3 regions of the Streptomyces sp. NPDC020884 genome follow, and region 1 is predicted to be linked to each of the others. Evidence: riboswitches for the same ligand, from Rfam matches in the RefSeq annotation. Region 1 holds a riboswitch; each other region holds the start of a gene.
What was found. A riboswitch is a leader RNA that binds a small molecule or an ion and turns the genes downstream of it on or off. The one in region 1 is predicted to bind cobalamin.
Positions count from the first base shown of each region.

Region 2: it holds a riboswitch for cobalamin, as region 1 does, so the genes downstream of both, ACH4UK_RS35925 (CbtB-domain containing protein) here and ACH4UK_RS19480 (CoA-acylating methylmalonate-semialdehyde dehydrogenase) in region 1, are expected to answer to the same signal.
Region 3: it holds a riboswitch for cobalamin, as region 1 does, so the genes downstream of both, ACH4UK_RS09600 (ribonucleoside-diphosphate reductase subunit alpha) here and ACH4UK_RS19480 (CoA-acylating methylmalonate-semialdehyde dehydrogenase) in region 1, are expected to answer to the same signal.

Region 1 covers NZ_JBIRRY010000006.1:9,028-19,061, forward strand. The annotation lists gene ACH4UK_RS19460 (MFS transporter) at 1-852, opposite strand, end outside; gene ACH4UK_RS19465 (TetR/AcrR family transcriptional regulator) at 903-1,547, opposite strand; gene ACH4UK_RS19470 (hypothetical protein) at 1,826-2,023, shown strand; gene cobF (precorrin-6A synthase (deacetylating)) at 2,116-2,907, opposite strand; cobalamin riboswitch at 3,083-3,262, shown strand; gene ACH4UK_RS19480 (CoA-acylating methylmalonate-semialdehyde dehydrogenase) at 3,489-4,991, shown strand; gene ACH4UK_RS19485 (acyl-CoA dehydrogenase family protein) at 4,988-6,142, shown strand; gene ACH4UK_RS19490 (enoyl-CoA hydratase/isomerase family protein) at 6,139-7,206, shown strand; gene mmsB (3-hydroxyisobutyrate dehydrogenase) at 7,203-8,129, shown strand; gene ACH4UK_RS19500 (enoyl-CoA hydratase) at 8,126-8,944, shown strand; gene ACH4UK_RS19505 (biotin/lipoate A/B protein ligase family protein) at 9,045-10,034, shown strand, end outside.
Region 2 covers NZ_JBIRRY010000016.1:16,668-26,701, reverse strand. The annotation lists gene ACH4UK_RS35945 (hypothetical protein) at 1-2,195, shown strand, start outside; gene ACH4UK_RS35940 (metallophosphoesterase family protein) at 2,355-3,335, shown strand; gene ACH4UK_RS35935 (4'-phosphopantetheinyl transferase) at 3,332-4,117, shown strand; gene ACH4UK_RS35930 (histidine phosphatase family protein) at 4,121-4,711, opposite strand; adenosylcobalamin (AdoCbl) riboswitch at 4,838-4,932, shown strand; gene ACH4UK_RS35925 (CbtB-domain containing protein) at 4,977-5,192, shown strand; gene ACH4UK_RS35920 (CbtA family protein) at 5,271-6,026, shown strand; gene ACH4UK_RS35915 (SDR family oxidoreductase) at 6,321-7,103, shown strand; gene ACH4UK_RS35910 (TetR/AcrR family transcriptional regulator) at 7,136-7,843, shown strand; gene ACH4UK_RS35905 (hypothetical protein) at 7,944-8,546, opposite strand; gene ACH4UK_RS35900 (tetratricopeptide repeat protein) at 8,726-9,085, opposite strand; gene ACH4UK_RS35895 (pirin family protein) at 9,232-10,034, shown strand, end outside.
Region 3 covers NZ_JBIRRY010000002.1:639,875-649,908, forward strand. The annotation lists gene ACH4UK_RS09575 (GntR family transcriptional regulator) at 1-114, shown strand, start outside; gene ACH4UK_RS09580 (DUF3311 domain-containing protein) at 366-620, shown strand; gene mctP (monocarboxylate uptake permease MctP) at 617-2,251, shown strand; gene ACH4UK_RS09590 (hypothetical protein) at 2,361-3,032, shown strand; gene ACH4UK_RS09595 (GNAT family N-acetyltransferase) at 3,032-3,550, shown strand; cobalamin riboswitch at 3,594-3,730, shown strand; gene ACH4UK_RS09600 (ribonucleoside-diphosphate reductase subunit alpha) at 3,866-6,280, shown strand; gene ACH4UK_RS09605 (ribonucleotide-diphosphate reductase subunit beta) at 6,280-7,296, shown strand; gene ACH4UK_RS09610 (hypothetical protein) at 7,293-7,508, opposite strand; gene ACH4UK_RS09615 (helix-turn-helix domain-containing protein) at 7,590-8,570, shown strand; gene ACH4UK_RS09620 (D-Ala-D-Ala carboxypeptidase family metallohydrolase) at 8,602-9,339, opposite strand; gene def (peptide deformylase) at 9,509-10,034, opposite strand, start outside.

The DNA of each region.
Region 1 (10,034 bases):
GGCGCTGTCGAGCGGGTCGAGGCCCACGGCGTTCTGGAGGAAGTACGTGCTGACGAACAGGGCGCCGAACATGCCGGTCGTGGTGCACAGCAGCATCGCCAGCGAAGCGGTGACCGGTACCGACCGTGCGACCGCCGCCGGTATCAGCGGATGGCGGCTGCGGCGTTCGTGGCGGACGAGGACGGCCGCGACAACGGCCGAGCAGACCAGCCCCGCCAGCGTACGGCGGCCGGCCCAGCCGTGGCGTTCGACCTCGGCGAGCGCGTTCACCAGCAGGGCGAGCGCGGCCGCGAGCAGCAGGGCCCCGCCGGCCTCCAGGCGGCGCGACGCGCTCCGGCCCGCATGCTCGGGGACGCGGGCCGCCAGACAGAACAGGCCGATCAGGAGCGCGACGGGCACGTTGATGACGAAGACGGACCGCCAGCCGAGGTGCGCCACCAGGAAGCCGCCGAGCAGTGGACCGGTGGCGGCGGCCACCCCGATGGCGCTGGTCCGCAGGGCGACCGGCAGCCCGAGCCGGTCCGGTGGGTAGACCTGGCGGAGCAGCTCCAGCGTCGCCGGCTGGAGCAGGGCCCCGAACACTCCCTGTACGGCGCGCAGCGCGATGACCCAGCCGACCGAGGGTGCGACGGCGATGCCGGCGGACGCCGCCCCGAAGCCGAGGGAGCCGATCATGAGCAGCCGGGTGTGGCCGTAGCGGTCGCCCAGCCGCCCGGCGAGAACGAGAAGTCCCGCCACCGCGAGGAGGTATGCCGTGCTCGTCCACTGCACCTGGGCCAGGGTCGCGGAGAGATCACGCTGCAGCGTGGGCTGGGCCACGATGAGGACGGAGCCGTCGAGCGCGACGATCATCGCCCCGGCGACACTGCCCGCGAGGGCGAGCCGGGGCCGGACGGCCGCGGTCACGGGTTCGCCGGTCCGAGGTGGGCCTCGACGGTCCGGGCGATCAGGGGTGCGAGGCTCGCGTGGGCGTGCTCGTCGCCCGGCGAGGGGGCGTCGAGGGTGAGGGAGAGACTCCCCCAGCTCCACAGTTGGGCGATGCCGTGGACGTTCGCCCAGAAGACGGCGGCCACGGCGTCCGGGGCGTCCCCGGGGCCGAGGGGCGATTCCCGGGCGGCGTCCTGGCGGTGGCGGGCGACCAGGGCGACGACGGACGCGAACAGCGGGAGCGTCTTCTCCCGCAGCCGGGGCCGCCCGTCGGCCTCGTCGCCGCCGTCCAGCAGGTCGTGGCGGAACATCAGCTCGAACATCGGGCGGTGCTCGACGGCGAATCCGACATAGGCGTCGGCGAGGCGGCTCAGCTGCGCGCGCGGCTCGCCGTCCGGCTGGAGGGCCGTGTCGAGCCGGTCCTTCAGCGCGTCGAATCCGCGCCCGGCGACGGCGGAGAGCAGGGAGCGGTGGGTGGGGAAATGGCGGCGCGGGGCGCCGTGCGAGACGCCGGCCCGCCGGGCGATCTCCCGCAGCCCCAACGCCGCGATCCCCTCGGTCTCCAGCATCTCGACGCCGACGTCCACCAGCCGTTCCCGCAAGGGGGATTCGTCTTCCATGAGGATTTTCTAGCACCGCGAAGTAGACAGTGTCTACTCATCATGCGGCCCGGGTCGGGCACGGACGCGGGCACGGGCGTTCCACGCCCGTTCTGCTGTTCGTCACGCACTTCCTGATTTCCGGTCAGGTCGCTGACCTCGACTGTGTGGAGGCAGTGACCCAGCTGTAACCGAATGGCGTAGAGAACGCGGAACCACGGAGCGTCACAAGCCGTTCTTCTTCCCACTACACGGCCGCCGACCCGCGGCGAGCCGACCGAGGAAAGGGACAACGCCGTATGAAGAAGACAGTCGGGTGGGCCCAGGACGGCGACGACTGGACGATCACCGTGAACGGCACGCTGTATCGCGCGACCGAGCGGCCGGCGGACGGCCGGGTGTACGACTACCTGGTGCGGGGCGACGACCTGACCGCCGAATGCCCGAGCCTGGGGCACGGGCTCGGCGTGATCAGGGCGCACGAGATCAGGCGCTGACACCCTGCCGGTCCGACGACGAGGTGCGGAGGCCATCGCCGTCCGCGCCTCGACGTGGACCGTCGACTGTCGGCCGTCAGCCGTCCGGGCCGTCAGTCGTCCGTGCCGTCCGGGGTCCGGCGCAGCAGGTAGGTGTCCATGATCCAGCCGTGCCGTTCGCGGGCCTCCGCGCGCAGTCGGCTGATCCGGCCGGCGACCTCGTCGAGCGGGCCGGAGACCAGGATCTCGTCGGGGGTGCCGAGGTACGCGCCCCAGTGGATCCACAGACCCCTGCCCGTCAGATGGGTGAACGTCTCATGCCCGTCGAGCATCACGACGATGTCGCCGTCGTCCTCGGGAAAGCCCTGGGCGAGGCGCCTGCCGGGGGTGATGCGGATGGGGCGGCCGACCCGGTTCAGGGTGACGCGGTGGCGGGCGGCGAGGGCGGAGACGCTGCTGATCCCGGGGATCACCGCATGGCTGAATTCCACCGTGCCGCGCCCTTGGATGTCGTCGAGGATCGCGAGCGTGCTGTCGTAGAGCGACGGGTCGCCCCACACGAGGAAGGCTCCGCACTGCCCAGGCGCGAGCTCCTCGGCGATCAGGCGTTCGCAGAGGTCGGCGCGGCGGTGGCGCCAGTCGTGGACCGCCGAGGTGTAGCGCCCGGCGTCCTGCTGGGTGCGGTCCCGCCACGGGTCCTCGGCCTCCACGACGCGGTAGGAGCCGGTGAGGTGTTCGTCGAGGATGTCCCGGCGCAGCCGGGTCAGGGACTCCTTCTCCTGGCCCTTGCCGAGCACGAAGAAGACGTCGGCCCGGCGCATGGCCTTCACCGCGGCGAGGGTCAGGTGGTCGGGGTCGCCGGCTCCCATGCCGATGACGAGGAGGTGGCGTGGTGCGTCGCTCATGTCAGCCGTTCTTCCTGGTGGTTCTTCCGATGCGCTGCGCCTCGGCCCCCGTGACGGACTCCCCCGCCCGGCCCCCGTGCGATGCGGTGCGGATCGGGTCCGGGGCGAGGCGGGGTGGACTTACTAGGACGTCCAACTATATCTTCGGGGCAGCGGGGTGACCGGTACGCAGCCGGGCGCCCTCAAGGCCCGTGGTGTCAGGGAAGCCGGTGTGATTCCGGCGCGGTCCCGCCACTGTGACCGGGGAGTTCGTCCTCGCAGGACACGCCACTGACGGCGAAGCAGCCGTCGGGAAGGCATGAGGACGCGCGCTGATCCGGGAGTCAGGATACCGGCCGCGGGTTGTTCCGTGTTTCCACGAGGATGGAGCAGACACGCATGGCACCGGTCCGCACCCACGGCCCCGCAGGCCTGTCCCGGCGAGCGGTTCTCCCCGCCCCCTGACGGCCCCCGCCCTTCGCGTCCACCACGGCAGGCCCCTCGACGCCCGCGCACCGAACCACCGGTGCGCCGCGCGCCGGTGGCCGCCGCGCGCCATCCCGGATCTCACCTGACGATCTCACCGACGAGAGCAGGCTTCCATGGTCCGCGAACTCACCCATTTCATCGGCGGCAAGCACACGCCCGGCACCTCGGGCGTCTACGGCGATGTCCACGACCCCAACACCGGCCGGGTCCAGGCCCGCGTGCCGCTGGCCGACCGCTCCCAGACCACCACGGCCATCGCGGATGCCGTCGAGGCGCAGAGCGCGTGGGGCGAGTGGAACCCGCAGCGCCGGGCCCGGGTTCTGCTGCGCTTCCTCCAGCTCGTCGAGAAGGAGAGGGACTCCCTGGCCCGGCTGCTCTCCGCCGAGCACGGCAAGACCGTGGCCGACGCGCACGGCGACATCGCGCGCGGGCTGGACGTGGTGGAGTTCGCCGCCGGTGTCCCGCATCTGCTGAAGGGCGAGTTCAGCGACAACGCGGGGGCCGGGATCGACGTCCACTCGCTGCGCCGCCCGCTCGGGGTCGTCGCGGGCATCACTCCGTTCAACTTCCCCGCGATGATCCCCCTGTGGAAGGCCGCACCCGCTCTGGCCTGCGGAAACGCCTTCATCCTCAAGCCCTCTGAGCGGGACCCCTCGGTGCCGCTGCGGCTGGCGGAGCTGTTCCTGGAGGCGGGTCTGCCGCCCGGGGTGCTCAATGTCGTCAACGGCGGCAAGGAGGCCGTGGACACGCTTCTGGAGGACCCGCGCGTCAAGGCGCTCGGCTTCGTCGGCTCGACCCCGATCGCCGCCCACATCTACGCCACCGCCGCCGCGCACGGCAAGCGCGCGCAGTGTTTCGGCGGGGCGAAGAACCACATGATCGTGATGCCGGACGCCGACCTGGACCAGGCGGTGGACGCGCTGATCGGCGCGGGATACGGCTCGGCGGGCGAGCGGTGCATGGCGATCTCGGTGGCCGTGCCGGTGGGCGAGGCCACCGCCGACGCGCTGGTCGCCAGGCTCACCGAGCGGATCGCCGAGCTGCGGATCGGCCGCTCGGACGACCCGGACGCCGACTTCGGGCCGCTGGTGGGCCGCGACGCGGTGGACCGGGTCCGCGGCCATGTCGACCTCGGCGTCCAGGAGGGCGCCGAACTGGTCGTCGACGGGCGGGACTTCACCCTGGAAGGCCACGAGGACGGCTTCTTCGCGGGCGCGTCCCTCTTCGACCGGGTCACGCCCGACATGCGGATCTATCAGGAGGAGATCTTCGGCCCGGTGGTCTGCGTGGTCCGTGCGGCGGACTACGAGGAGGCGCTGCGGCTGCCGTCGGAGCACCCGTACGGCAACGGCGTCGCGCTCTTCACCCGCGACGGCGACACCGCCCGCGACTTCACGCGCCGCGTCGACACCGGCATGGTCGGCGTCAACGTGCCGATCCCGGTGCCGGTGGCGTACCACACCTTCGGCGGCTGGAAGCGGTCCGGTTTCGGGGACCTGAACCAGCACGGGCCGGACGCCATCCGCTTCTACACCCGTACGAAGACCGTCACATCGCGCTGGCCCGCCTCGGGGATCCGGGACGGCGCGAGCTTCACGATTCCGACCATGGGATGAGTGCCGTGACCACGCTCCTCACCGACGACCAGCTCGCGGTCGTCGAGACGACCCTGGACTTCGCCCAGGAACACCTGGCCCCGCACGCCGTGGCCTGGGACCAGGACAAGCACTTCCCCGTCGACGTGCTGCGCAGGGCGGCGCGGCTCGGCCTCGGCGGCGTCTACGTACGCGAGGACGTCGGCGGGTCCGGGCTCTCCCGCTCCGACGGCGTCCTGGTCTTCGAGGCCCTGGCCACCGGCTGTCCGTCCATCGCGGGCTATCTCTCCATCCACAACATGGTCGGCTGGATGATCGACCGGTACGGCAGCGAGGACCAGCGGAGCCGCTGTCTGCCCGCGCTCTGCACCATGGAGCGGCTGGGCAGTTACTGCCTGACCGAGCCGGGCGCGGGGTCCGACGCCGCCGCGCTGCGCACCCGTGCAGTGCGCGACGGCGACCACTACGTGCTGAGCGGGACGAAGCAGTTCATCTCCGGGGCGGGCGCCGCGCACCTCTACATCGTGCTGGCCCGCACCGGCGACGACGGACCCCGGGGGATCTCCGCGTTCCTCGTCGAACGGGACGACCCCGGGCTCTCGTTCGGGCCCAACGAGAAGAAGATGGGGTGGAACGCCCAGCCCACCCGGCAGGTCCTGCTGGATGAGGTCCGGATCCCGGCCGACCGGCTGCTCGGCGAGGAGGGCGACGGCTTCCGCATCGCGATGAACGGGCTGAACGGCGGCCGACTCGGCATCGCCGCCTGCTCGTTGGGCGGTGCGCAGAGCGCCCTGGACCGCAGCCTCGCCCATCTGGCGAGCCGGGAGGCGTTCGGCGGCCGGCTGCTGGACGCGCAGGCGCTGCAGTTCCGGCTGGCCGACATGGCGACCGAGCTGGCCGCCGCCCGAGCGCTGGTGCGGCAGGCCGCCGAGGCGCTCGACCGGAACGTGGCCGGCGCCCCGAAGCTGTGCGCGATGGCCAAGCACTTCGCGACGGACACCGGCTACTCGGTGGCCGACCGGGCGCTCCAACTGCACGGCGGCTACGGCTATCTGGCCGAGTACGGCATCGAGAAGATCGTCCGGGACCTGCGGGTCCACCAGATCCTGGAAGGGACCAACGAGATCATGCGCGTCATGGTGGCCCGGAGCCTGACGGGAGCCCTGCGATGACCGAGGAACTGGTGCGGGCGTGCGTCGAGGGACGCACGGGGGTGCTCACCCTGAACCGGCCCAGGGCGCTCAACGCCCTCACCCACACGATGGTGGAGACGATCGCGGCCGCCCTGGACCGGTGGGAGCACGACGCCGAGGTGGCGGCCGTCGTCATCACCGGGGCCGGGGAGCGCGGCCTGTGCGCGGGCGGCGACATCCGCTCGATCTACGAGGACGCCCGCGCGGGCGGCACGGCATCGGCCGCGTTCTGGCGCGACGAGTACCGGCTCAACGCCCGGATCGCCCGCTACCCCAAGCCGTACGTCGCGGTCATGGACGGCATCGTGATGGGCGGCGGGGTCGGGGTCTCGGCGCACGGCAGCGTCCGGATCGTCACCGAGCGCTCCGCGGTCGCCATGCCGGAGACCGGGATCGGCTTCGTGCCGGACGTCGGGGGCACCTATCTGCTGGCCCTCGCACCCGGGGAGCTGGGCACCCATCTCGCCCTGACGGGTGCGGTGTTGGGGGCCCGGGACGCGCTGCTGTGCGGGCTGGCCGACCACTTCGTGCCGCAGGAGGAGCTGCCCGCCCTCCTCGCCGGACTGCGGACCGGACCACCCGCCGAGGTGCTGCGCCGCCACGTCCGGGACGCGCCCCCCGGGGCACTGGAAGCCGACCGCGCCTGGATCGAGCACTGTTACGCCGCCGACACGGTCGAGGAGATCGTGGAGCGGCTGCTCGCCTCCGACGCCCCGGCGGCGGGCGAGGCGGCGGCCACGATCCTCGGCCGCTCGCCGACCGCGCTGAAGGTCACCCTCGCCGCACTGCGCCGGGCCCGCGAACTGGGCCCGCTGGAAAGGGTGCTGGAGCAGGAGTACCGCGTCTCGTACGCGGCCCTGTCCTCCCCCGACCTGGTGGAGGGCATCCGCGCCCAGGTGATCGACAAGGACCGCGCACCCCGGTGGTCGCCCGGCACGCTCGTCGAGGTCACGGACGCGGACGTGGCCCGGTACTTCGCACCGACCGGCGGCGAGGAACTGTCCCTCGCCGCATCCGACTCACCGCAGGAGGTGCCCTGGTGACCACGACCGTCGCCTTCATCGGACTGGGCCACATGGGCGGCCCGATGGCCGCGGGCCTCGTCAGGGCCGGACACCGGGTGCTCGGCCACGATCTGGTCGAAGCCTGCCTGTCGGCCGCCGTGGCGAGCGGGGTCGAGCGGGCGCGGTCCGCCGCCGACGCCGCCTCGGTGGCCGATGTGGTGATCACGATGCTGCCCGCGGGCCGCCACGTCCTGTCCCTGTACGGGCCGGAGGGCCTGCTCGCCGCCGCCCGTCCCGGCACTCTGTTCGTCGACTGCTCGACCATCGACGTGGCCGACTCCCGCGCCGCCCACGCGGCAGCGGCGGCGGCCGGCCACCCTTCGCTGGACGCCCCGGTGTCCGGCGGGGTGGTGGGGGCCGAGGCTGGCACGCTGACCTTCATGGCCGGGGGCGAGGAGGCCGCGTTCGCGCAGGCCGAGCCGCTGCTGTCCGTGATGGGGAGGAAGGCCGTGCACTGCGGGGCGGCCGGAGCCGGGCAGGCGGCGAAGATCTGCAACAACATGATCCTCGGCGTCTCGATGATCGCCGTCAGCGAGGCGTTCGTGCTCGCGGAGAGCCTCGGCCTGTCCGACCAGGCGCTGTACGACGTGGCGTCGGCCGCCTCCGGTCAGTGCTGGGCGCTCACCGTCAACTGCCCGGTCCCCGGTCCGGTCCCGGCCAGCCCGGCCAACCGCGACTACCGCCCCGGGTTCGCCGCCCCGCTGATGGCCAAGGACCTCCAGCTGGCCGCCAACGCGGTCCGCGCGGGCGGAGTCGACGCCGAACTGGGCCTGCGAGCAGCCGAGTTGTACGCACGGTTCGCCGAGGGCGCGGGGGCGGACCAGGACTTCTCCGGGATCGTCCGGGCCATCCGGGCGGCCTCGGCGCACACCACCGACACAGAGAAGGGCGCCACCCCATGAGCGGGCAGAGCGAAAGCAGCGAGAGCACGTCCACCCCGGGGCTGTACGGAACCATCCTGGTCGAGCGCCGGGGCCGTACCGCCCTGCTCACCCTGAACCGGCCCAAGGCGCTCAACGCGCTGAGCCTGGACGTCATGCGGGAGACCGTCGAGGCCACGGAGGCGCTGGACCGCGACCCGGACGTCGGCTGCATCGTCATCACCGGCAGCGGGGCGAAGGCGTTCGCGGCCGGGGCGGACATCAAGGAGATGCAGCCGCGGAGCTACATGGACATGTACCTCAGCGACTGGTTCACCGCCTGGGACCGGCTCGGTCAGCTGCGCACGCCCACGATCGCCGCCGTACGGGGCTACGCCCTGGGCGGCGGCTGCGAGTTGGCGATGCTGTGCGACCTGGTCATCGCGTCGGACACGGCCGTCTTCGGGCAGCCGGAGATCCGGCTCGGCGTGATCCCGGGCATCGGCGGATCCCAGCGGCTCACCCGGGCGGTCGGCAAGGCCAAGGCGATGGACCTCTGCCTCACCGGCCGGACCATGGACGCCCAGGAGGCGGAGCGGGCCGGCCTCGTCTCCCGGATCGTGCCGGACGCGGATCTGCTGACGGAGGCGCTCGCGGTCGCGGGGACGGTCTCCGGCATGTCGGCGCCCGTCGCGATGATGGCGAAGGAGGCGGTGAACCGGGCCTTCGAGACGACGCTCGCCGAGGGCGTCCGCTTCGAACGCCGCCTGTTCCACGCGGTGTTCGCGACGGACGACCAGAAGGAGGGCATGAAGGCGTTCACCGAGAAGCGGCCGGCGGAGTTCACACACCGCTGATCTCCTGGGGGCCGGGGATGATTCGCCCTTCCCCGCGCGTTATGCACGGGTGTGTCCGGCTCATCTCCGAGCCGGGCCACCCGGAGCTGGAGGCGGCGCTGTGCACGGTGAGTACAAGGTTCCCGGCGGCAAGCTGGTCGTGGTGGACCTGGAGGTGGCGGGCGGGGCGCTGCGGAACGTCCGGGTGGCCGGGGACTTCTTCCTCGAACCGGACGAGGCGATCCTGGCGATCGACGCGGCGCTGGAGGGCGCCCCGGCCACCACCGACACGGCGGGCCTCGCGGCCCGCGTCGAGGCGGCGCTGCCCGACTCCACGGTGATGCTCGGGCTGAGCGCGGAGGGCGTCGCCGTCGCCGTGCGCCGGGCCCTCGCGCAGGCGACCGAGTGGAGCGACTACGACTGGCAGCTGATCCACGAGGCCCCGCAGTCGCCGGCGCTGCACATGGCGCTGGACGAGGTGATCACCGCGGAGGTCGCGGCGGGGCTGCGGCCGCCGACGCTGCGGGTCTGGGAGTGGGACTCCCCCGCCGTGATCATCGGCAGCTTCCAGTCGCTGCGCAACGAGGTGGACCCGGCGGGTGTCGAGCGGCACGGCGTGGACGTCGTCCGCCGGATCTCCGGCGGTGGCGCGATGTTCGCCGAGCCGAGCTCCACCATCACCTACTCGCTGGCCGTTCCGCAGTCCCTGGTCTCCGGGCTGTCGTTCGCCGACAGCTACGCCTATCTGGACGACTGGGTCCTCGAAGCCCTCGCCGACATGGGGATCAAGGCCTGGTACCAGCCGCTCAACGACATCGCCACCGAGGTCGGCAAGATCGCCGGGGCCGCGCAGAAGCGGATGGTCGGCCCGGACGGCGGGCCGGGGGCGGTGCTGCACCACGTGACCATGGCGTACGACATCGACGCGGACAAGATGCTGGAGGTCCTGCGGATCGGCAAGGAGAAGATGTCCGACAAGGGCACCCGGTCCGCGAAGAAGCGCGTCGACCCGCTGCGGCGGCAGACCGGGCTGCCCCGCCAGGTCGTCATCGAACGGATGATCGACTCCTTCCGCAGGCGCCACGGGCTCACCGCGGGCAGCGTGACGGAC
Region 2 (10,034 bases), on a different contig from region 1:
CGCTCCGGCTCCAGCGGGACCCCGCGTCCCCGTACCGCTCCGGCCGTGTCGTCCCGGTGGTCGCCTTCCTGCTGGCCGCCCTGTGCGTGACGACGGTCGCCCTGACCGCGACCGTCCGGTCCACGGTCGCCTCGCCCGGCTTCTACCAAGCGGTCCTGGACGAGGAGTCGGCCTACGACCGCCTCTACAGCGAGGTGCTCGTCGACCCGGAGATCTCCCCCGTCACCCGCGACCTGCTCGCGCACCTGCCGGTGCCCGAGGCGCTGGTGACGTCGAACATCAAGGTCGTGCTGCCGCCCGCCACCGTCCGCGCTCTCGCCGACCAGCAGATCGAAGCGGTGACCGGCTATCTGCGCGGCGACCGCGACGAGCTGCGACTGACCGTGGACATCGCTCCGGTGCTGGAGAACCTCGGCGACCTCGCACGCATCTACTTCGGCGATCTGGTGGCCAACCTCCAGGGCCGCGACGAGCCGGACTTCGAACGGTTCACCGCCGACCTCGGCACGGCCCTCGACGCGCTCAAGGACGGCCGGGCTCCCGCGCTGCCCGCCTTCCCGCTCACCGAGGACCAGGCGGACCGGGCCGCCGACGCCCTGCTGGCGGCGGCCCCCGAGCAGGACCGGGCGGCCCTGCGCCCCGAGATCGAGGTGGCCCTGGCGGAAGGAGACGTGTCGACCGCGCTGGCCGCCACCGCCGCTGCCGCGCTCTCCGACGGCTCACGCAGCGCGGCGGCCGACCTGCGCACCACGATCGAGGGCGGTACGTGGGACCTCACCGACACCCTGGCCGCTGCCGGGAACGACCTCACGGCCCTGGAGCGGGCCCGCGACACCATCCGGCTCCTGACCCTGCTCCAGGTCCTTGCCATCGCCCTCGCCCTGGCCTCCCTCGCGACGCTCTGGTTCACCGGCCCCGCCGCTCCGGCCCGGCGGCTGATGCGGCTGGGGCAGGCGCTCGCCTGCGGGGGAGTCCTGACCGCCGTGGCGGTGCTGCTGATCCGCCCGATCACCGGGGGCCGGTTCCTCGCCACCCCGTCCTCCTGGGCCCCGAGCGTCACCGCGCTCGTCGACGACCTCCAGCGCAACGCGGTGAACCAGGCGGTGGCCACCGGGCTGAGCGCCGCTCTGGCGGGTCTCGTCGGCGGTGTGCTCCTCACCGGCGCGGGCTGGGTGCTGCTGACGCGACCGAGCCGGGTGCCGACACCGACCCCGGCGATGGTGCGCGGCACGGCGGCGGGCGTGGCCTGTGCCGCGCTCGCCGCCGTACTGATCGTGCCGCCCGTCCTCGGCCCGTCCGCGCCACGCCCGTGCCTGGGCAGCAGCCGGCTGTGCGAACTGCGGTACGACGAAGTCGCCTACCTCACCTCGCACAACGCCATGTCCACCACCGCCGACCGCTTCATCGGGCCGCTCCAGGACCCCGACATCACCACCCAGCTCAACACCGGCGTCCGGGCCCTCCAGCTCGACACGTACCGCTGGGAGAGCCCGCAGGACATCGCCGAACGCCTCGACGCTCCCGAGTTCACCCCGGAGCAGCGGCGGCTGATCTCCGGAGCGATCGACAAGGCCAACCCGCCGCGCGAAGGTCTGTGGCTCTGCCACGGCGTCTGCCGCGCCGGGGCCATCGAACTGGTCCCGGCCCTGGAGGACATCGGCGACTGGCTGCGCGCGCACCCCAACGAGATCGTGACACTCATCGTCCAGGACGACATCAGCCCCGAGGACACCGAGGAGGCGTTCCGCGCCGCCGGCCTGGACGAGCTTCTGCACACCCCGTCGGCGGACCCGGACGCCCCGTGGCCCACCCTGGAGGAGATCATCGACAGCGGCCGCCGACTGGTGGTGTTCGCCGAGAAGGCCGATGGTCCGGCCCCCTGGTACCGCAACTTCTACCGGTACGGGATGGAGACCCCGTTCGCCTTTCGGAGCCCCTCCGACATGACGTGCGCGCCCCACCGGGGCGGCACCGGGAAACAGCTCTTCCTGCTCAACCACTTCATCACGAACGCGGGCGGCAGCCGGCTGGACGCGGGCCGCGTCAACGCCCGCGACCATCTCCTGGAGCGGACCGGGGCCTGCGAGGCGGAGCGTGGCAGCCCGGTCAACTTCATCGCCGTCGACTACACGACGGTCGGCGACGCGCTCGGCGCGGTGAACGAGCTGAACTCCCGCCGGGCGGAAGGCGGCTGACGACACGCCCCGGCCGGAGGCAGCTCTGCTCCGGCGACGCGTCCGCCATCCGAAACCCCGGGGGAGCCGCGCGGGGAGCGTGAGAGGCTACGTACCCAGAGGCTCCCCACCGTGCGGACGGAGCCGGACGACTGCCCACAGATCGGGAATCAGCTGCCCATGACTCCTTCGAGCGACTCCGCACCGCACGGTGCTCCCGCCGCCGTTCCGTCCCCCGGCGACGGGCCCCGAAAGCCGGGCACGGGCCGCCTGCTGGCCGTGAGCGACCTGCACGCGGCGGTGAGCGACAACCGGCCGATCGTGGAGTCCCTGCACCCGACGTCCGACGCGGACTGGCTGATCGTCGCGGGCGATGTGGCGGAGCGCCCCGAGGACATCCGGTGGGCGCTCGCACTCCTCGCGGAACGCTTCGCCCATGTGATCTGGACCCCCGGCAACCACGAGTTGTGGACTGTGGCGAAGGATCCGGTCCAACTGCGCGGCCAGGCCCGCTACGACCACCTCGTCGAGCTGTGCCGGGACCTCGGAGTGACGACTCCGGAAGACCCCTTCCCGCTCTGGCCGGGCCCCGAAGGACCGGTGGCGATCGCGCCGCTCTTCCTCCTGTACGACTACACCTTCCGCGCCCCGGGAACGCACACGAAGGAGGAGTCGCTCGCCGTCGCGCACAAGTCCGGCATCGTCTGCAACGACGAGTACCTCCTCCATCCGGACCCCTATCCGACCCGGGACGACTGGTGCCGTGACCGGGTCGCCACGACCGTACGCCGGCTCGAGGAGCACGACCCCGAGATACCCCTCGTCCTCGTCGGGCACTGGCCGCTCGTCCGGGAGCCCACGTCGGTGATGTGGTACCCGGAGTTCGCGCAGTGGTGCGGCACCGAACTGACCGCCGACTGGCACCGCCGCTTCAACGTCACCGCCGTCGTCTACGGCCACCTCCACATCCCCCGTACGACCTGGTACGACGGGGTGCGCTTCGAGGAGGTCTCCATCGGCTACCCCAGGGAATGGCGCGAGAGGGGACACCCGCGCGGCCTGCTGCGGCAGATCCTTCCCTACGAGGGCGCACCCGCCCCACCGGCCGGGACCGGCGCCGAACCGTCCGCACGGCGGCGTACCCCCGGAGGCTCCTCGTGATCGAGCGGCTGCTGCCCGCCGACGTCTCCTGCGCGGCCACCCGCGCCGAGAGCGTCCCGGACGCACCCCTCTTCCCCGAGGAGGAGGCACTGATCGCCAAGAGCGTGGCCAAACGAAGAAACGACTTCGCGACGGCCCGCGCCTGCGCCCGGCGCGCGATGGCCGGACTCGGACTGCCGCCCGTGGCCGTGCTCCACGGCTATCGGGGCAGGCCGCTGTGGCCCGAGGGAATCGTCGGCAGTCTCACCCACTGCGACGGGTACCGGGCGGCGGCGCTGGCCCGTGCGACGGACGTGCTGTCGCTCGGCATCGACGCGGAACCGCACGCCCCGCTCCCCACCGGCGTACGGGAGTTGGTGACGCTGCCCGCCGAGCGCGAGCGGATCGGCCCGGCTCTTCCTGAAGGCGCGGACGAAATCCACTGGGACCGTGTCCTGTTCAGTGCCAAGGAGAGCGTCTTCAAGGCCTGGTATCCGGTGACCGGCCTCGAACTCGACTTCACCCAGGCGGAGCTGACCTTCCAGCGGACGCATGCGCCCGCTGTTCCTGCTCCCCTCTCTCCTCCTCCCTCTTCTCCTTCTCCTTCGGCGGCGGCTGCTGCTGCTGCGGGAGAGGGAACCGGGTCCGTGGATCGCACCGCCGCGGGCACCTTCACCGCCCGTCTGCTGCTCACGGACCCGGCCCTGCCGACGACGCTTCACGGGAGTTGGCGGATCGAGGACGGCATCGTCGCCACCGCCGTGCTGGTCCGGCCCGACTGGCGGGCGAGCGGCACGTCCTGATGTTCAGCCGGCCGGGGGAGCGGTCAGCGGGCGGCCCAGCCCCACGTTCCACCGGCCAGCCCGCCCGCTGAGTTCGGTCAGCGTCAGCGGGGCGACGTCCAGCCGCCAGAACGCCTCCGCGGGCAGCCGCAGTCCGTGGACGACCGCCGCCCGGACGACGGCGACCTCGGCCACGGCCAGGGAGCTCGCACCGGGTGCGTCCGGTCCGCCCAGGGAGTCCAGCCATCCGCCGACCCTCCCGACCAGGTCCCGCAGCGACTCGCCGCCGTGCGGAGCCGCCGAGGGGTCGCCGAGCCAGGCGGCCACCTGCTCGGGTTCGGCGGCGGCCACGTCGTCGAGACGGCGGCCCGCCCAGCGCGCCAGGTCCCAGCCGGCCAGGGCCGGTTCGGCCCGTGCCGCCAGGCCGAGTGCCTCGCTGGTCTCGCGGCACCGCACGGAGGGGCCGCAGAGTACGAGGTCGCGTCTCGGCACCGCGTCGGCCGCCGCCCGCGCGCGCTCCCGGCCGGACCGGTCCAAAGGAGCGTCGCCGTCGAAACGGGCCTCCCGCAGGCCCGCGTTCATCGCCGGTGAGATCAACATCACCCGTGCTGTCATGTCCCTGCCTTAACTCGCTCACCATGGGCCCCACAGCCCTTTCGTCCCAAGGGATCCGTGCTCTGCGGCTCCGCAGATTGGACCATGGCGGCGGCTGAGTACAGGCGGTATGGTCACGTCGACCATGACGAAGGTGTGACGGAAGCCCGGTGAGAATCCGGCACGGTCGCGCCACTGTGAACCCGCACCTGTGCGGGGAAGTCAGACCCGGCACCTTCGTCCGAGGCACCACAACAGGGACGCGTGTTCCCACAGGAGGTCCGCCGTGGCACAGTCCGCCGCTCCCGCAACGGAAGCGTCTGCGATCACCCCGATCTCGGCGAAGGCCCTAGCCCCTTGGGCGGTCTTCTTCGGCATTCTCATGCTCGTCCTGCTGTACTTCGTCGGCGCCGAACAGGGCGCCACCGCGCTCATCTCGGGCGAAGGCGTCCACGAGTGGGTCCACGACGGCCGTCACCTGCTCGGTTTCCCCTGCCACTGAGGTTCCCGAGGCGCCCGAGGCGCCTCAGGGGCCAGGCAATCAGCGGACACGGGAAGCAAGAGAAATCAGGGAACCATCGTGAACTCCATATCTGTCAGAGCTCTGCTCGTGCGCGGCATGCTCGCGGGCCTGATCGCGGGAGCGCTCGCGCTCGCCGTCGCCTATTTCCTCGGTGAGTCCCAGGTGGACGCGGCCATCGCCCTCGAAGAGGCCCACAGCCACGACCACGGCGGCGGTGAGGAGCTGGTCAGCCGCACCATGCAGGCCACCGGCGGACTCGCCACCGGCGTTTTGGTCTTCGGCGTCGCCGTGGGCGGGATCGCCGCCCTGGTGTTCTGCTACGCGCTGGGCCGCATCGGCGACTTCGGCCCCCGGGCCACGGCCGCGCTGATCGCGGGCGCCGCCCTGCTCACGGTCTACGTCGTGCCGTTCCTGAAGTACCCGGCCAACCCGCCTGCCGTCGGCAATCCCGACACCATCGGCAAGCGCACCACTCTGTTCTTCCTCATGGTCGCCCTCAGCGTGCTGCTCGCCGTCGCCGCCGTCATCATCGGCAGGCGGCTCGCACCACGGCTGGGCAACTGGAACGCGACCATCGCGGCCGCCGCCGGCTTCGTCCTGCTGATCGGCCTCGCCTACGCCTTCCTGCCGTCCTTCGACGAGGTGGGCAAGGACTTCCCGGCCGGCCTGCTGTGGGAGTTCCGGCTCTCGACGCTGGCGGTCCAGGCGACGCTGTGGAGCGCCTTCGGCCTGATCTTCGGCTACCTCACCGAACGGCATCTGACGCCTGCCGCCCGTGCCGGGACGCCCCGTGCCGCGAGTGCGGTGAACTGAGCCGGTCCCGAAGGCCCGCGCCCGCGCCCACGCACCATCTGCACAGACGCACAGACGCACAGACGCACAGACGCACAGACGCACAGACACAGATGACTGAACCCCGCCGGGACGCATCCGGCGGGGTTCAGGCGTCTCTGCGTCTGTGCAGGTGAGGGGATGACGAAAGTCGGGTAGCAGTGCTCACTAGCATCGCTACGTTTTGGGGTAGCGATGCTAACCACATCATGTTAGCGTTGTTGATGTCGGGTTTCACGGAGTCGCCGCGACCCCCTGTCGCCAGGAGTGCATGTCATGACCGAACAGTCCGCATCGACATCGACCGAGCAGTCCCCCCGCACCGGTGACACCCCCCGACGGGTGGCCGTGGTCACCGGGGGATCCCGGGGCATCGGCCGCGAGAGCGCGGAGCGGCTGGCCGCCGACGGCTTCGCCGTCGTCGTCAACTACGCGGGCAACCGGACCGAGGCGGAGGCCGCCGTCGCCGCCATCACCGCCGCGGGCGGCGAGGCCTTCGCGCACCAGGCGGACGTGGCCGACGAGGTGGCGGTCGCGGCACTCTTCGATGCCGCCGAGGCGGCGTTCGGCGGCATAGACGTGGTGGTGCACGCGGCGGGAGTCATGGCGCTCGCCCCGCTGGCCGAGCTCGAACTCGACACGCTGGACCGGATGCACCGCACCAATATCCGCGGCACCTTCGTCGTCGACCAACAGGCCGCGCGGCGGCTGCGCGCGGGCGGGGCCATCATCAACTTCTCCAGCTCGGTGCTGTCGCTGGCCCTGCCCGGCTACAGCGCGTACGCCGCGACCAAGGGCGCCGTCGAGGCCATGACCCTGATCCTCGCCCGCGAGCTGCGCGGCCGGGACATCACCGTCAACGCCGTGGCGCCGGGGCCGACGGCCACCGCTCTCTTCCTCGACGGCAAGGACGACGCGACCATCGCCCGGATGGCCGCCCAGCCGCCGCTGGAGCGGCTGGGGACTCCGCAGGACATAGCCGAGGTGGTCTCCTTCCTCGCCGGCCCGGCCCGCTGGGTCAACGGCCAGGTGCTGCGCGCCAACGGTGGCATCGTCTGAGCGCCGCCGTGCCGCTTGATAGCGTCCGTCCGGTGAGCACGAGTACACGGACACGCATCCTGGAAGTGGCCGCCGGGCTGGTCAGGGAATCGCCCGACGGCGACATCTCCACGCGCGCCGTGTGCGAGGCGGCGAAGGTGGGCGCCCCGGCCCTCTACCGCCACTTCGGTGACAAGGAAGGCCTGCTGTCGGCCGTCGTCGACCATGGCTTCGAGAAGTACCTGGCGACGAAGAGGGGGCGCGGCGAGACGTCGGACGCCGTGGAGGACCTGCACCGGGGGTGGGACAGCCACGTTGCCTTCGCCCTCGACAACCGCAACCTCTACCGGTTGATGAATTCGCCGGCGATGCGCACGCCGCCCGCCGCGGCGCTGGAGTCCCACCGGATTCTGACCGGGGATCTCGAACGGGCCGCGGCGCAGGGCCGGATACGTGTCGCACCCGAGCTGGCCGCCCAGATGATCATGTCGGCCAACGTGGGGGTGGCGCTGATGCTTGTGTCCCGCCCGGCGACGTTCGACGACATCGAGGTGTCCCGCCGGGTGCGCGACGCGCTGTACGCGACGGTGCTCACGCCGGACGGGTCGCCGAGCGTGCCGCCGGACGCCGAAGTCCCCACGGCGGCGGCCCGGTTGAGCGCCCTGCTGCGACAGGAGCGCGGGGCGGGGCTGAGTACGGCCGAGGCGGCGCTGATGAAGGAGTGGCTCGACCGGGTGGCGAACGCCCGCCCGGACGCCTGATCCGGAGCACCGGGGCAGCCCATCGGGCGTCGCTCGCGGCGTGAGGGCTCAAGGGGCTGAGGGCTGAGCGCTGAGGGCATCGGGGCTCGCGGCGTGAGGTTCAGGGGTCGGCGGGGGAGGCGTCGTCATCGCGCAGGCCGTCCTCCGTGCGCCGGGCCGCGTTCTCGACGAGCCGATCGAGGTCTTTCTGTACGTCGTGCTCCGTGCTCCCGTGCGGTGCGTACGCCGACACCGTGAGCACGAGGTCGCCGTTCCGCAGGAGGAGGGTGCGGCCGGGGCGGCCCTGTTCGTCGGCCGGTATCGCGTAGGCGCTGTCGTGCACCTTCTCCGGCCCGCGTCCGTGTGCGCGGTCGAGGTCCTCCTTGACGCGGTACGCACGGCGGGCGGCCTCGGTCTCCTCGTACACCGAGGCCGTGGTGCTGAGCTTCCAGAACGTGCCGTCCGGGGCCTTCAGGTCGGCGAGGCAGCCGGTCTGCCGGTAGAGCGGCCGCGCACCGTTCTCACCGATGTCCTCCTGGGCGTCGGAGGGGGCGGAGTCGGTGGCACTGCCGAGGGTGAAGCCCTCGGCGGGCGGTGCGCCCGTGAGGAGGTCGCACGGCGTGCTGGTCCAGCTGTGGACCCCCGGCGGGCGGGCGCCCGGCTCCGCCGCTTCCCCGTTCCTCCCGTCGCCGCCATCGCCGGAGCAGCCGGCCGAAGCCGCCACCGCCAGCCCGATGAGTGCGGCTGACCGAGCCCGGCGTAATGCGGCACTCCTGGATCCGTGCATCTCCCACCCCTTTGTCCTGGAGAACCCATTGTCCGATGCCCGTCACTGCGGGTAAAGGAGACCGGGCCCGCACCCAAGGGTGCGGGCCCGGCCGGCGGGTGCCGTGAGGCGGCAGCTCAGGAGGGGGTGGCCGTGGCGCCGGGTTCGCCGGTGAGAGCGGCGGCCATCCGCAGGTGCGGCGCGGCGTCGGCGCTTCGCCCCTGGCGCTCCAGCGTCCGGCCCAGCATCAGGCGCGCGTAACTCTCCACCGGGTCGAGCTCCAGGACGGCCCGCAGCTCCTCCTCGGCCTTTCCCAGCCGGGCGGAGTGGTAGTAGGAGCGGGCCAGCAGCAGGCGCGGCGCGACCTGCTCCGGCACCTCCTCGACGAGGCCGCCCAGGATCCGCGCGGCCGTCAGGTACTCCTTGGCCTCGAAGAACATCTGCGCCCGGTCCCACCGGTCGGCGGCGGTGCCGAACTCGTAGTAGGTCTCGCTCACGTGTCCTCCTTCGTGTGGGGCGACCGCCTCCGGGCCGCCCCGCCGTACGTTCAGCCGTGACAACACCGCACAATGGTTGAACATTCCACTAAAGTTCTGGCGTGGGACCCGGTGCTCCACGCCCCTGCGGGAATAGGTTGAGCGCCATGAGCAATCTCGATCGCCAGGCCACGCCCTCCGTCTGCGGAGGACGCGGCTTCGTCGTCGCCGAGCCCGTCCGCGAGCTTCTCGCCCCCCGCCGCGTCCAGCTCGGCGCCGGCACCGAAGTCCGCCGCCTGCTGCCCAACCTCGGCCGGCGCATGGTCGGCGCCTGGGCCTTCGTCGACCACTACGGACCCGACGACATCGCCGACGAGCCCGGAATGCAGGTCCCGCCGCACCCCCACATGGGCCTGCAGACCGTCAGCTGGCTCCACGACGGGGAGGTCCTCCACCGGGACAGCCTCGGCAGCCTGCAGACGGTACGCCCCCGCGAACTGGCCCTGATGACCTCGGGGCGGGCCATCAGCCACTCCGAGGAGAGCCCGAAGGAACACGCCCGGCTGCTGCACGGAGCGCAGCTCTGGGTGGCCCTCCCGGAAGCGCACCGCAACGTCGAACCGCACTTCCAGCACCACACGGAGCTGCCCGTCGTCACCGCCCCCGGCCTGGCCGCCACCGTCATCATGGGCGAACTGGACGGGGCGGCCTCGCCCGGCACCGCGTACACCCCGATCGTCGGCGCCGACGTGGCCCTGGCCGGTGGTTCGGAGGCCCGGCTGCCCCTGAACCCCGACTTCGAGTACGCGGTCCTGTCGATGTCGGGCGAAGCCGAGGTCGACGGCGTCCCCGTGCTGCCCGGCTCGATGCTCTACCTCGGCTGCGGCCGCACCGAACTGCCGCTGCGCGCCGTCTCGGACACGGGGCTGATGCTCCTGGGCGGCGAGCCGTTCGAGGAGGAGCTCGTGAT
Region 3 (10,034 bases), on a different contig from region 1:
ATGCTGTCCCGCCATTCGGTGGACGGCCAGGGCGAACCGGTGGAGTGGGTGCGCTCGGTGTACCGGGGCGACCGCTACAAGTTCGTGGCCCGCCTGAAACGGCCGACGGACTGAGTCCGGCCTGAGCGCGCTCCCGGCGCCGGGAGCGACGACGCGGTACGCACAGGGCGGTGGCCCGGGGACGACATCCCCGGGCCACCGCCCGTTTTCGGCTGGGTGAACCGACCCGGCGCCGCACCCGTGTCCCGTTGCGATACATCACCGTTGCCGGACCGCAATGCGGACAGGGGGTGACGCTGGGCGGACGTGTCCCTTAGATTTCCTGCCCATTGCACCGGTGATCAGCGAGGGGACGGAGTCACCACATGCCGGAAGACACAGAGGCAAAACCACCCACGGTCACACCCGCGAGAGTGGTCATCGGGATCTGTCTCGTCGCGCCGTTCGTCGCGATGCTCTGGGTGAGTTCGTACGCCCGGATCGAGCCGAAGTTCATCGGCATCCCGTTCTTCTACTGGTACCAGATGCTCTGGGTGGTCATCTCGACCGCGCTGACGATGATCGCGTACAAGCTGTGGCAGCGTGACCAGCGCGCCCGCAAGGCGGGGGCTTCCGCATGAACGACGGCGTGAACGGCGTCGCACTCGCCGTCTTCATCTTCTTCTTCGTGGCCGTCACGGTCATGGGCTTCATGGCCGCGCGCTGGCGCAGGGCCGACAACGAGGCGACCCTCGACGAATGGGGCCTGGGCGGCCGGTCGTTCGGCACCTGGGTCACCTGGTTCCTGCTCGGCGGCGACCTCTACACCGCGTACACCTTCGTCGCCGTCCCGGCGGCGATCTACGCGGCGGGCGCGGCCGGGTTCTTCGCCGTGCCGTACACGATCCTGGTCTACCCGCTGATCTTCACCTTCCTGCCCCGGCTGTGGTCCGTGTCGCACAAGCACGGGTACATCACCACCTCGGACTTCGTCCGCGGCCGGTTCGGGTCGAAGGGGCTGTCGCTGGCGGTCGCCGTCACCGGCATCCTCGCCACCATGCCCTACATAGCCCTGCAGCTCGTCGGCATCCAGGCGGTGCTGGACGTGATGGGCGTCGGCGGCGGCGAGAACACGCACTGGTTCATCAAGGACCTGCCGATCCTGATCGCCTTCGCGGTGCTGGCCGCGTACACCTACTCCTCCGGGCTGCGGGCGCCGGCGCTGATCGCGTTCGTCAAGGACGGGCTGATCTACCTGGTCATCGCGGTCGCCATCATCTACATCCCGATCCAGCTCGGCGGCTTCGACGAGATCTTCTCCAAGGCGGGCGAGGCGTTCGCCCAGGAGAACCCGAAGACCGGGCAGCCGCGCGGCTCGCTGATCCCGGGCGAGATGGGGCAGTGGGGTTACGCCACCCTGGCACTGGGCTCGGCGCTGGCGCTGTTCATGTATCCGCACTCCATCACGGCGACGCTGTCCAGCCGCAGCCGTGAGGTGATCCGGCGCAACACCACGATCCTGCCGCTGTACTCGCTGATGCTGGGTCTGCTGGCGCTGCTCGGCTTCATGGCCATCGCCGCCGGGATCAAGGTGGACAACGGCCAGTTGGCCATTCCGCAGCTCTTCGAGAACATGTTCCCGGACTGGTTCGCCGGTGTGGCGTTCGCCGCGATCGGCATCGGCGCGCTGGTGCCCGCCGCGATCATGTCGATCGCCGCGGCGAACCTCTTCACCCGGAACATCTACAAGGACTTCCTCAAACCGGACGCCACACCCGCCCAGGAGACCAAGGTCTCCAAGCTGGTGTCGCTGCTGGTGAAGGTCGGGGCGCTGGCGTTCGTCCTGACGATGGACAAGACGGTCGCGATCAACTTCCAGCTGCTCGGCGGGATCTGGATCCTCCAGACGATGCCCGCCCTGGTCGGCGGCCTGTTCACCCGGTGGTTCCACCGCTGGGCGCTCATAGCCGGCTGGGCGGTCGGCATGCTGTACGGGACGATCGCCGCGTACGGCGTGGCGAGCCCGACGCAGAAGCACTTCGGCGGGTCCTCCAAGGAGATCCCGGGCATCGGTGAGATCGGCTACATCGGTCTGACCGCGTTCGTGCTGAACCTGGTGGTCGTCATCGTCCTCACGTTCGTCCTGAACGCGCTGAAGGCCCCGGTGGGGATCGACGAGACCTCGCCCTCCGACTACACGGCGGACGCCGGCGACCCGGGCGTCAAGACGGAGCTCCCGCCGGCCACGGCGGGTGCTCCGGGCGGTCACTGACCCGCCGGACGCCCTGACCCGGGCCGTCGTCCCTCCCTCGGCGGAGCGGGCGGCGGCCCGGCCGCTTTGCGCGGTGCGCGGAGCCTTCGCCGTACGAAAGGATGTGCCCATGACACCGAGATTCCGGCCGCTCCGGGCCGTGCTGCCGGCCGTGACGACGGCTCTGGCCCTGGCGGCGACGGGATGCGGCACGGAGCGGGCGCCCGGCGCGGTGACGGCGGGCCGGAGCACCTCCGCCGCTCCGGCCCCCGACCGGGCGGAGTTGGAGGCGCGGGCGGGGGCCCTGCAGACCGTCGTGGAGCATGTGTGGGTGACCGAGGCCGCGGGCTACACGCTGGCGCGCCAGTCGGTCGGGGTGATCGGCGACGACGGGTTCGGCAGCGTCTACACCACGCCCGAGGGCGGGCGGATCCAACTGTCGGTGGAGCGCCGCCCGCACGCCGTGGCCGACTGTACGGAGCATCCCGCGCCCGCCGGCGGCCAGGAGCCCGTGGTGACCTGCGAGCGGCAGGGCGGACAGTGGTACCGCGCCACGGCGTCGGGCCACGCGTACGCCCGGGAGCAGGCAGGACTCGTGGTCACGGTGAGCGGCACGCTCCGGGACGTGGACCGGGCGACGCTGCGGTCGGCCTCGCTGCTCGCCCACCGCGCCGACGACCACGAGCTGGACCAGGTGCTGCCACCGGCCGGGGAGGCCTCCGGGCGGCAGCCGGTCGAGCGCGGCGACCTGCCGCCGGTGGGCGACGGAGCCCCCAACAACGACGTGGGAGCGAGTGGCTGATGGATCTGACGATCAGGGTGGCGGAGCCCGGCGAGTACGCCGTCCTCGGCGAGATCATCGCCGAGGCGTATCTCGGCGAGAATCTGCTGGACGGCCCGCAGGACCCGTATCTGCTCAAGCTGCGGGCGGTCGGACAGCGCGCGGCCGAGGCCGAGGTCCTCGTCGCGCTCGACGCGCACGGGGCGGTGCTCGGCGGTGTGACGTATGCCGCACCGGGCACCCCGTGGCGCGACATCGCCGGTCCGGACGAGGCCGAATTCCGGATGCTGGCCGTGGCCCGCGAGGGGCGCGGGCGGGGCGTCGGAGAGGCCCTCGTGCGGGCGTGCGTCGAGCGCGCCCGGTCCGCCCACGGGGTGCGGGCGCTGGTGCTGTCGACGCAGCCGGCCATGCTCGGAGCCCATAGGATCTACCGTCGGCTCGGCTTTCTGCGGACCCCCGAACGGGACTGGGAACCGGTGCCGGGCCTGCGTCTCATGACCTTCCGGCTGGAGCTGGGGGCGGTCCTTCGAGGGGCGTAGTGAATCGTCGCGACACAACATGTGGGGGCCGCATCATCTGGCGGCCCCCACATGTATGCTCGACCTCGCTGTCGCCGCAGGGGAATCCGGTGCGAATCCGGAACTGTCCCGCAACGGTGTGATCGGTGCGCTTTTGCGCACCTACAAGTCCGAAGACCTGTCGACAGCGCGTCCGGCTCGACCGAACCGGACGCCAGACGTCCGGGCCTCGCGGACAGGCCGGTGGACGCCGTCAGTTGTGCTGCCCTGCCCCGGGTTTCGCGCTGCCCGGCTCCCCCGCCTTCTGCCGGCCCCTGCCGAGCGAGGGAAAGCCCAGTGACCATCGCGCCCGCCGATCCGGTTTCAGCCACCGAATCCGCTGCCTCCACCACGTCCGGAGCAGGCACGAACGACGGACCCGGGACCGCTTTGCTGCGGACCCTGACCGACCTCACCGTCGATCTTCCCGACACCGACCCCGGACGGGTCGCCGCCGCCGCGCTGCGCGGGCGCAACGCCCGTTCCGACGAGGCCGAGCTGCGCTCGCTGGCCACCGAGGCCGCCGCCGGGCTGATCTCCGAGGACCCGGCGTACTCCCGGCTCGCCGCCCGGCTGTTGACCCGCACGATCGCGGACGAGGCCGCGGGGCAGGGCGCGACGTCCTTCGCCGCCTCGGTCGCCGTCGGGCACCGCGAGGGCCTGATCGCCGACCGCACCGCCGCGTTCGTGGAGTCGCACGCCAAGGCGCTGGACGAGCTCGTCGAGCGGGCGCTGGCGGACGGCGCCGACGACCGCTTCGGCTACTTCGGTCTGCGTACGCTGCACAGCCGCTACCTGCTGCGCCACCCGATCACCCGCCAGGTCATCGAGACCCCGCAGCACTTCATGCTGCGCGTGGCCGCCGGCCTCGCCGAGGACGACTCGGTGCGGGCGCTGGACGAGGTCGCCGCGCTGTACGGGCTGATGAGCCGGCTGGACTACCTCCCCTCCTCCCCCACGCTCTTCAACTCCGGCACCCGGCACCCGCAGATGTCCTCCTGCTACCTGCTGGACTCACCGAAGGACGAGCTGGACTCGATCTACGACCGCTACCACCAGGTGGCGCGGCTCTCCAAGCACGCGGGCGGCATCGGTCTGTCGTACTCCCGCATCCGTGCCCGGGGTTCGCTGATCCGGGGCACCAACGGGCACTCCAACGGCATCGTGCCGTTCCTCAAGACGCTGGACGCCTCCGTCGCGGCGGTGAACCAGGGCGGCCGCCGCAAGGGCGCGGCGGCGGTCTACCTGGAGACCTGGCACGCGGACATCGAGGAGTTCCTGGAGCTCCGCGACAACACCGGTGAGGACCAGCGGCGTACGCACAACCTGAACCTGGCGCACTGGATCCCGGACGAGTTCATGCGCCGGGTCGACGCGGACACCGAGTGGTCGCTCTTCTCCCCCGCCGAGGTGCCCGAGCTGGTCGACCTGTGGGGCGACGCGTTCGACGCGGCCTACCGCGCGGCCGAGGCCAAGGGCCTGGCCCGCAGGACGATTCCGGCGCGTGAGCTGTACGGCCGGATGATGCGGACCCTCGCGCAGACCGGCCAGGGCTGGATGACGTTCAAGGACGCCTCCAACCGGACCGCCAACCAGACGGCCGAGCCGGGCCGGGTCGTTCACTCCTCGAACCTGTGCACGGAGATCCTCGAGGTCACCGACGACGGCGAGACGGCCGTCTGCAACCTGGGTTCGGTCAACCTCGGCGCGTTCGTGGCCGACGGCTCGATCGACTGGGAGCGCCTGGACGCCACCGTGCGGACCGCCGTGACCTTCCTGGACCGGGTCGTCGACATCAACTTCTACCCGACCGAGCAGGCCGGGCGCTCCAACTCCCGCTGGCGGCCGGTGGGCCTGGGCGCGATGGGCCTCCAGGACGTCTTCTTCCAGCTGCGCCTGCCGTTCGACTCGCCGCAGGCCCGCGCGCTCTCCACGAAGATCTCCGAGCGGATCATGCTGGCCGCGTACGAGGCGTCCTGCGACCTCGCCGAGCGCTCCGGCCCGCTGCCCGCCTGGTCCGAGACCCGGGCGGCGCGCGGTGTGCTGCACCCCGACCACTACGACACCGAGCTGAACTGGCCGGAGCGCTGGGACGCCCTGCGCGCCCGGGTCGCGCAGACCGGCATGCGCAACTCGCTGCTGCTGGCCATCGCGCCGACCGCCACGATCGCCTCGATCGCCGGGGTGTACGAGTGCATCGAGCCGCAGGTCTCCAACCTGTTCAAGCGCGAGACGCTCAGCGGTGAGTTCCTCCAGGTCAACGCCTACCTGGTGGACGAGCTGAAGAAGCTCGGCGTGTGGGACGCCCGCACCCGCGAGGCGCTGCGCGAGGCGAGCGGCTCGGTGCAGGGCTTCGCCTGGATCCCCGAGGACGTGCGGGCGCTGTACCGCACCGCGTGGGAGATCCCGCAGCGCGGCCTGATCGACATGGCGGCGGCCCGTACGCCGTTCCTCGACCAGAGCCAGTCGCTGAACCTGTTCCTGGAGACGCCGACGATCGGCAAGCTCTCCTCGATGTACGCGTACGCCTGGAAGCAGGGGCTGAAGACGACGTACTACCTGCGTTCGCGCCCGGCGACCCGGATCGCCCGTGCCGCGTCCGGACAGGCGGCGGCCGCCGCCCCCATTCCCGTACAGCAGGCTTCGGCTCCCGACGCGGAGGCCATCGCCTGCTCCCTCGAAAACCCCGAGTCCTGCGAGGCCTGCCAGTAATGAGCACCGACGACACCAAGAACCTGCTCGACCCGGGCTTCGAACTGACCCTGCGTCCCATGCGCTACCCGGACTTCTACGAGCGCTACCGGGACGCGATCAAGAACACCTGGACCGTCGAGGAGGTCGACCTCCACTCGGACGTCTCCGACCTCGCCAAGCTGTCGCCGGGCGAGCAGCACATGATCGGCCGGCTGGTGGCGTTCTTCGCGACCGGTGACTCGATCGTCTCCAACAACCTCGTGCTGACGCTGTACAAGCACATCAACTCCCCCGAGGCGCGGCTGTACCTGTCGCGGCAGCTCTTCGAGGAGGCCGTGCACGTCCAGTTCTATCTGACGCTGCTGGACACCTATCTGCCCGACCCGGACGACCGGGCGGCGGCGTTCGACGCGGTCGAGGAGATCCCCTCGATCCGCGAGAAGGCCCAGTTCTGCTTCAAGTGGATGGACTCGGTCGAGAAGATCGACCAGCTGGAGTCGAAGGCCGACCGCCGCCGCTTCCTGCTGAACCTGATCTGCTTCGCGGCCTGCATCGAGGGGCTGTTCTTCTACGGCGCCTTCGCGTACGTGTACTGGTTCCGCTCGCGCGGTCTGCTGCACGGTCTCGCCACGGGCACCAACTGGGTGTTCCGTGACGAGACGATGCACATGAACTTCGCGTTCGAGGTCGTGGACACCGTCCGCAAGGAGGAGCCGGAGCTCTTCGACGACGCGCTCCAGCAGCAGGTCACCGACATGCTGAAGGAAGCGGTCGAGGCGGAGCTGCAGTTCGGCCGCGACCTGTGCGGCGAGGGCCTGCCGGGCATGAACACCGAGTCGATGCGCCAGTACCTGGAGTGCGTCGCCGACCAGCGGCTCGCCCGCCTCGGCTTCCCGACGGTGTACGGCTCGGAGAACCCGTTCTCCTTCATGGAGCTCCAGGGCGTCCAGGAGCTGACGAACTTCTTCGAGCGCCGCCCGTCCGCCTACCAGGTGGCCGTGGAGGGCTCGGTCGGGTTCGACGACGACTTCTAGACCCTCGCCCAACTGCCGAGGTAGGGGCGCCGCGCGGCCGTGACCGGTTGCGCGGCGCTTTCCGTTTCCGGGGGCCCGGCCGCCCGCCGCCCCCGTTCCGCCACCCGCAGCTGGCGGTCGATACGGCGTTCGCGGGCGACGCCGAGGGCCACGGGCGCGAGGACGAGGGCGAAAAGTGCCGCTACGACCAGGTAGTTCAGGAATGTGTTCATGCCTCTACTCTGGACCGCCGGAACGAAATTCATCAGTGGCAGGACTGCCATGGGGCATCAAATAACTGCCACACTGGGTCCATGCTGACCAATGTCGCCGCCCTCCTCCTCGACGAGGTCCACCCCTTCGAACTCGGCGTCCTGTGCGAGGTGTTCGGACTCGACCGCAGCGAGGAGGGGCTGCCCGTGCACGATTTCGCGGTGGTCTCCGCCGAGGGCCCCGTCCTCAACACCCACGCGGGCTTCACCATCACCACGCCGCACGGCCTGGAGCGGCTGGAGGAGGCCGACCTCATCGCCGTGCCGGCGGGCAGCAACTTCATGGAGCGGGACTACCCCGAGGAGCTCCTCGACGCGCTGCGCCGGGCCGTGGAGCGCGGCTCGCGGGTGCTGAGCGTCTGTTCGGGGGCGTACGTCCTCGGCGCGGCCGGGCTGCTGGACGGCCGCCGCTGCACCACCCACTGGCGGCACGCGGCGGAGCTGTCCCGGCGCTACCCGAAGGCCATCGTCGAGCCGGATGTGCTGTACGTGGACGAGGGCGCGGTGATCAGTTCGGCGGGCACCGCCGCCGGGATCGACGCCTGTCTGCACCTGATCCGGCAGGAGTACGGCCAGGACGCGGCCAACACCCTCGCCCGGCGCATGGTGGTGCCGCCCCACCGGGACGGCGGCCAGGCGCAGTACATCAGCCGCCCGCTGCCCCGGAACGCCTGCGACACGGTCGGCTCGACGCTGGCGTGGATGGACCAGCACCTCGACCAGGAGATGAGCGTGGAGCAGCTGGCCGCGCAGGCGCACATGTCGCCGCGCACCTTCGCCCGGCGGTTCCAGCAGGAGACCGGGACCACGCCGTACCGCTGGCTGCTGCGGCAGCGGGTGCTGCTGGCCCAGCATCTGCTGGAGACCTCCGACCGGACGGTCGACACGATCGCGGGGCAGACGGGCTTCGGTACGGCGGCGACGCTGCGACACCAGTTCGTGCGGTCACTGGGCACCACGCCGAACGCCTACCGCCGCACCTTCCGGGGTCCGTCGGGCACGGCCGTGCCCGACGTCGCCTGAGCGCCGCCGGGCCGGGATCCTCCGGGGAGGGTCAGATACCGCAGCTGGACGCCGCCCAGTGGCGGTTGGGCCCCTGGTTGACGTGCACGTGGTCGCCGTGGCCCGGGTAGCCGGGGCCGAGGATGCCCCGGAAGCCGTGGTAGCGGGCCTGCTTGGCCAGCGTGCACAGGGAGTGCGGCGAGACGCCGAGGTCGACCGCGTCGCCGTACATGTGACGGCTGTTGGAGGCTCCGCCGACGGCCGCGTTGCAGGAGACGGAGCGGAAGCCGCTGGTCACCCGGATGGACTGGTCGCCCAGCGCGTGGCGCAGCGCCTCCAGCTTCCACATGCTGCTCAGCGCGTTGGCCTTGGCCGTGCCCGCCGCGACCTTCCCGCCGGCCCAGGTGCTGTTGCACTTGTTGAGCTCGGGGTACGTGAAGTGGATCGGGGTGCAGTCGTTGTCCTGGAGCGCGTAGAGCTTGGACTGGGTGGCCGGTCCGGCGACCCCGTCCGCGGCCAGCCCGTAGGCCGCCTGGAACCGCTTGACGGCGGCGGTGGTGGCGGGGCCGTAGGAGCCGTCGATCGCCAGTACCGCGTTGTAACCCGGGTAGCCGGCGACCCGGATCTGGAGCTGGGTGACGTCGTTGCCGGTGGCCCCGGACTTCAGGGTGCGGGTCCAGGTGTAGCAGCCGTCGGCCTGCGCGGTACCGGCGGTCAGCACCACCCCGCCCAGCGCAAATGCAATGGTCATGACAAATCCGAGCAGAACGCGTGCGGTGCGTCTCAGCACAGGGGGTCTCCCTCTGAACGTCACGGTCGATGTTCACGCGAGCCTGTCCCAGCCGGTCAACGCGCGTCAACTACCCCTGAGCAAACGACAGTTATCTGCCAAGCGGCCCCGAAAAAGCGGCAGGGGCCCGGCGCCGCACCTCAGCGCCGGACCCCTGCCGCAAACGTCCTCAGTCGTTCGGGACGACCTCGTAGCGCGGCGTGCCCTCGTCCATCTGCCGCAGCGCGTCCTTGCGCTCCCGCTTGGAGAGGCGGTCGATGTAGAGGTAGCCGTAGAGGTGGTCCGTCTCGTGCTGGAGGCAGCGCGCGAAGTAGCCGCTGCCGCGCACCTTGACCGGATTGCCCTGCGCGTCCTGTCCGCGCACCACCGCGTAGTCGGGGCGGGCGAGCGAGGCGTACGCGGTCGGCACCGAGAGGCAGCCCTCGTTGGAGTCGTCCAGCACCCGCGCCTCGGGGGCGAGCTCCTCCAGGACCGGATTGCAGATGACGCCGGTGTGCCGCTTGCCGTCGTCGTCGGGGCAGTCGTAGACGAAGACCTTCAGGTCCACGCCGATCTGGTTGGCGGCCAGGCCGACGCCCTCGGCCCTCTTCTGGCTGGCGAACATGTCGTCGATCAGCCGCGCCAGCTCGTCGTCGAACGCCGTGACGTCCTTGCACTCCTTGTGCAGCACCGGGTTGCCCACGACCGTGATCGGA